One region of the Aliivibrio fischeri ATCC 7744 genome, then DNA from elsewhere that is predicted to be linked to it. Evidence: riboswitches for the same ligand, from Rfam matches in the RefSeq annotation. Region 1 holds a riboswitch; the other holds the start of a gene.
The links. Region 1 has a riboswitch for cobalamin ahead of AVFI_RS12820 (TonB-dependent receptor domain-containing protein). Riboswitches for the same ligand answer to the same signal wherever they lie in the genome.

Region 1 (3,182 bases):
ATATAAATAGCTTAAATCAAATAAGAAATCATTAACTGCATATGAGCTATTCCATTTACCACTTTTCTTTGCTCTTCGAGCTAAAACCTCACCAGTATCATCATTTTTAGGATCCATCCAATCAAAACTTAATTGATGGTAAATTGCTCCTGTATTAAAGCTACTGGATATTTCTATTCCTTCAATTGTTGCTTTATCTACATTCTCACTAGGTGTCCCATAAACAATTAAGTCTGTAATTTTATTTTTATATGCCGCTAAACGAATAGTCGCTAAAAAATAATCAACAATAAGTGCAACTTCCATATTTTCCGATTGTTCTGGTTTTAAATTTGGGTTGCCACTATCGCCATAAATAGGATTAGTTGAATAAAGATCATTAAATGTAGGAGCTCTAAATGCAGTTCCAGAATTAAATGTAAGTTTATAATGTTCTATAACTTGGTAACCAACACCAAATTGCCACGTTGTATTATTACCATAACGCTGATTATCATCATTTCGTAAACTAGCTTCTAGCTGGAGGTCATCTTTTTGATAAACTCCCGTTACAAACCCTGCTAAGTTTGTTCTTGAAGTTTCATCAAACTTTGCAGCGTCTGTTGAATTAGATACATCATCTTTATACCAATCAATGCCACCACCAACATTTAACTCATTAGTTAATTGATAAAAACTATTCAAATAAACCGAGTTACGCTGAGTTTCAAAAGTAGCATCAGTATAAACACCAGTCCAAGAACTATAAGAATGTTCATTATTATGATCCTGATTAGTGGCTACAACTAATGACGTTACCCACTTATCAGTTTTGTATTCATTACTTAAAGCTACGTTATAATTCTTACTATCTTTAGAAGATGCAGCTGGATCATAATCAACCGAACCTTCGCTATAATCAATATTTACTCTGCTATTAAATGATTCTGAAAATTTATATGCTAATTCTAAAGATAAGTTATTACTTTCAAACCCATCATTATCACTATCTTTACTAGGGTCATAATTACTATTCGATTCACTATATGCGGAAAAACCATCTTCTTTTTCTTGGCTTACAGCTACTTTCACATATAAACTATCGTTTACTTTTGTACTTGTTACTGCACTAAGTTGTTGATATTTATTAGAACCAAGACCACCACTAATTTCAGTATATTCATTAGTTGTCGATGTAATGATATTAATAACACCGCCGATAGCATCTGCACCATAAATAGCAGTACGAGGACCTCTAATATACTCAACTCTTTCTACACCATTAAGTGAAATAGCATTAATGGCTGCCACTCCCGAAGTTGCACTTCCTAATCTAACACCATTCATTAGAATTAATACATGATCTGATTCCGTACCACGAATAAATAAACTCGTTTTCTGGCCATAGCCACCATTTTTTCCAATTTGAACACCAGGTAATCGGCGAAGAACCTCATCAAGAGATTTAGCTTGCATTGCTTCAATATCTTCTTTTGTAACTACTTCTACAGGCGCAATCACATCTTTGGCTGACTGCTCAAATCTGTTCGCAGTAACAACCATGGTTTCATCGGTTTCTGTTGTGGTATTTTTAGCAAATACAGGGGGTGTATAGGCGTGTGAAAGCAGCGACACTACAGCTGTCGCTAAGGCAGTTTTTTTCATTTCCGTTGTTTCCTAAAATCGCGTTAAGTCCATATAGCAATACGTAATGTATTACTTATTGCTGGCAGGTCTTCGGACTTGAGAGCAGTTAACCTAGAGTACTCACTTCCCATTATTTTTCGATATCCTTAAAATATCTAAACTTAACAGTGTGAAAAATTGTACCTTCGTTCTCTCTTACCGCTGCGCGTCAGTTCTGGATTTTCACCAGATTCCCTATTCAGGCTATAATTAATATTAAAAATAGCGCACCAACATGGGCGAAATAGTAGTGACCTACACTATCTTTGTCTAGGTTTATGCGCTCAATATCACGTATTAGTATTAATTAGTTTCGATCAATAACACACAAATACTGGACAACAGATCTCTATCGCATAAAATCGGCGCTCTTATTTTGAGCAGCGTGAGGCAAGACGATGACACAATCAGTCATGAACCCAGAAAATTATCAAGTACAATTAGATGAAAAAGCAGAAGCACTCTCTGCTATGTTTTCTGAATTTAATGTTCCAGAACTGGAAGTCTTTTCCTCTCCTGCTGAAAACTACCGCATGCGTGCTGAATTTCGTGTGTGGCATGAAGGTGACGAAATGTATTACGTCATGTTCAACCAAGAGACCAAAGAAAAATACCGTGTTGATTACTTCTTACCTGCAAGCCGTTTAATTAACGATTTAATGCCATTACTAACAGAAGCAGTAAAAGAAAGTAAAACACTTCGCTATAAAATGTTCCAAGTGGATTTCTTATCGACGCTTAGTGGCGAAATTTTGGTGTCGATGCTTTATCACCGTCAACTAGATGATGCTTGGAAAGAAGAAGCGAAAGCATTAAAACAACGTCTGAATGATGAAGGTTTTAACCTAAATATCATTGGTCGTGCACGTAAAATGAAAATCGTTTTAGACCAAGAGTTTGTTATTGAAAAACTTAAAGTTAATGACGACATCTTAACGTATAAGCAAGTTGAGAATAGCTTTACACAACCAAACGGCATTGTTGCTCAAAAAATGCTGGAATGGGCAGTGGATTGTACACAAAACAGTCAAGGCGACCTACTTGAATTATATTGTGGTAACGGTAACTTCTCATTGGCATTAGCGAAAAACTTTGATCGCGTTCTGGCTACCGAATTAGCAAAACCATCTGTTGATTCTGCTCAATACAACATTGCTGCAAATAACATTGATAATGTACAAATCATTCGAATGTCTGCTGAAGATTTTACTGATGCTATGGAAGGTAAACGTGAATTTAGACGCTTAAAAGATCAAAATATCGATCTAAAAAGCTATAACTGCAACACTATCTTTGTTGATCCACCTCGTTCTGGAATGGATGAAGGGACTTGTAAGATGGTTCAAGGTTACGAGCGTATTATGTACATCTCTTGTAATCCTGAAACGCTAAAAGAAAACTTAGAAATTTTAAGCCAAACGCACAACATTACGCGTTTTGCTTTATTTGACCAGTTCCCATATACACACCATATGGAAGCAGGCGTTTTCTTAGAAAGAAAATAAACTTAAAAAAAA
Region 2 (3,182 bases), on a different replicon from region 1:
ACTAAACATGAAAGCAAATTCGAGATCGGGTCTCTTATCATAAAATAAAAAGTAATTATTACTGTTTATTAGCATGTGATGGTTTCTTTTATCCAAAGAAAATAGTTTTAGACCATCTAATAAATGCGCTGCAAGGTAATTTAATATAACGATACCTCTTTTATTTCCCTGATCATCATATACAGGCGTAGCTAGACGAATCATAGGTTTATAAGGTTCTTCGATTTCACCATGCTCAATATTTAAATCTAAAATAGAAACGTAAATATCCCCATCATTTAAAGATAAGCTGTCTTGAAAATAATAACGGTTAAATTTATTTTGTAATTCATTACCAGCAACAACACTTGGAATACCATTATTATAGTTAATACGAATGAGCTCATTGCCTTCAAGATCAAGGTATCTTAATTGATCATAAAGTCCTTTACGTAAGCTCAGAGCAAGCGTGTTCATTTCAGCTAGTTTAATGAGTTTACGTTCGTGTTTTTGATACGCTTTGTTAATTTCAATAAAATCAGAAAGCAGCAGTAAGTCTTGCCCAATGCTGTTTAGAGTCATGGCAATGTATTTTTTTTGTGCTGAAATTAGAGCACTTTGTTCTGATTTTATTTTACTTATTTCTATCTGGTTCTGTGAGAACTTATAGAAATAAAACACTGAAAATAATAAGATATTTAACATTGTAAATAAAACGATAAAGCGTGGCCAAAAAAATAATTTATTGGACTTACCAAATGTAATCACTCTAATCACTTAACCTAAATTTAACAAAAAAGTCATTTATTGCATGACTGTAATAATTGAGGTGGACTTTATAATATATGAGGTTTGCTATCAATATAATTAAAGATCATAAATAGAGTTGCATTGACTTGTATCGTGTTACTGCCATTGATAATGAAAGAGAATATTATGGTTCTTATTATTAATATTCTTTTTCATTATTCGCTTAACGATATATTTACATAACATTTAACCTATTCAGGTGTTGGATAATTAATGCTTGTGTATTCAGGTTCATCAATACCCATATCTTGGTTTAATACTCGTGTAAGCACAAAGTAATAGTTAGCGAGCGCATTTGCAAAACGAGGAAGTGTTTCTGGGATGGTTTTATTGGTTAATTTATCAATAAGGACTAAGGCACGAACCACTTTTTTACTTAAGCTACGGCATTGATGAAGTTGAATCACTGGGCCAGTTCCACGAGGAAGAACAAAGCGCTTACCTTTGTCATGAACTTGTTCTTTAAAGTAAAACATTTCAGACACGAGCTCTTGAACGTCTAGCTCAAAGATGCCACATTTCCCACGAATCGAGCCATTAAGGTGAAATATTTTTGGTTGTAGACGTTCTAGCGATTCACGGACTTCTTGATTAGTTACTTGTGATAGAGCTAAGCCAGTATAGGCACACAATTCATCCGTTAATATTTCAAAGTCACATAATGGGCTGTCTTCAAAAATGAATGGGTATGAAAGTTCACCAATATTTCCAGATGCTTTAAGTGCCATAAATATTTACTTTGTTGATTAAAGAGGTGATGAATTTTATCACGTTGTAGGGGGTATCTCTAATTAATCCCATGTTTTCAGGGTTATAGATAGAATATATCAACATAGCATCGTACAATGAAGATTACTTCGGAATACGGTGAGAATCCGTAACGGGCGCGCCACTGTGAGAGCTTGCAAGAGTTTGAGTCAGATACGAAGTTGGTTCATATTATGTACGCGATTTACAGGAGTTGCCATGCGTTGGCTTGCGTTAAACCCATTTATTATTGTTTTTTCTCTTTTGCTTTCTTGGTCAACGATGGCCGAAACTACCTATCCATTACATGTTGTTGATGGGTTAGGTAATACCGTTATTTTAGAGAAAGCACCTACAAAAATATCGTCAAAAACGTTATTCACCGATGCCGTATTATTGGAGTTGGTTGATAAAGAACAATTATCCAGTTTGACAGATCTTGCTAATAATCCTAACTATTCAGCGATTAAAGATATATTGCCAAAATCAATACCTTTGTTAGCACTTAATGTGGAAATGATCATAGCGAATCGTCCTGACATTGTTTTTGCTGCTAATTGGAGTGATGCATCAAAGTTAGCGATTATTGAGAGTGCTGGTATCCCGGTTTATCGCATTCAAACGCCTAATACCTTAAAAGAGGTTGAAACAGAGATTTTGCGAGTCGGTGATATTGTTAATCGTCGACTTGCTGCTGAGCGAGTCATCGAAGATATGCAACAGCGTTTACAGCAAGAGGTTATCTTACCTAAAAAGCGATTAACTGCTTTGGATTATAATCCGTGGGGAACATCGAGCGGTCAAGATTCTACTTGGGATGAAGTCTTAAAACAGGCAAATCTGAATAATGCCATTGAAGGGCTAGTGAGTGATAAATACGGACAAGTTCCTGTATCTAAAGAAATGGTCATTGCATTAAATCCTGATATTTTATTTATACCTGCGTGGGTGTATGGAGATGAAAAAGGTGCTGATAAATTTAAGCAAGACGTCTTATCTGACCCTTCTCTGCAATCAGTAAAAGCGATTAAAAACGGACGCGTTTATCAAATGCCCCACGTTTTAAGAAGCGTTTACAGTCAATATATTGTTGATGCGATTTTGTTTGTTAATCATTCTGCTTATAAGAAACGCTAATGTCTTTTTATCGTTTAACCTCATTCCAAGCGGTTGCTGCTATTTGCATATTTTTAGGATTATTCTTGGCTTATTTAAGTCTTGGTGCGGTTCACATTCCAATCATTGATATTTTAGCTATGTTTAAGAGTTATATATTTGGTGGGAGTGAGTTAGCAACTAAAGAGTATCCGCTTGCCTCTGCAATTGTGATGCACATTCGTTTGCCAAGGGCGTGTGCGGCAATTATGGCTGGTGGTGCATTGGCTTTAGCTGGAGCCTGTACTCAAGGATTATTTAAAAACCCATTAGCGAGCCCTGATGTATTAGGAGTAAGTTCGGGAAGCAGTTTTGGTGCTGTTATCGCTATTGTGACGGGTTTTTCTTTTATGAACCCGATGTGGTTACCTATTTTTACAACGGTTGGTGCTCTTGTTGCTTCTGCGTTTATTTATGTTCTTGCATCTCGTCACTCTTCTTCACAAATTTTATTTTTAATATTAACTGGCTTGGCGCTATCGAGTTTATTG

Region 2: it holds a riboswitch for cobalamin, as region 1 does, so the genes downstream of both, AVFI_RS15565 (ABC transporter substrate-binding protein) here and AVFI_RS12820 (TonB-dependent receptor domain-containing protein) in region 1, are expected to answer to the same signal.

The regions. Positions count from the first base shown of each region.
Region 1 is NZ_CP092712.1:2,793,235-2,796,416, forward strand. Features, by position in the region: gene AVFI_RS12820 (TonB-dependent receptor domain-containing protein) at 1-1,644, opposite strand, end outside; cobalamin riboswitch at 1,691-1,915, opposite strand; gene trmA (tRNA (uridine(54)-C5)-methyltransferase TrmA) at 2,064-3,170, shown strand.
Region 2 is NZ_CP092713.1:434,961-438,142, forward strand. Features, by position in the region: gene AVFI_RS15555 (sensor domain-containing diguanylate cyclase) at 1-684, opposite strand, end outside; gene AVFI_RS15560 (cobalamin adenosyltransferase) at 981-1,517, opposite strand; cobalamin riboswitch at 1,602-1,736, shown strand; gene AVFI_RS15565 (ABC transporter substrate-binding protein) at 1,756-2,673, shown strand; gene AVFI_RS15570 (FecCD family ABC transporter permease) at 2,673-3,182, shown strand, end outside.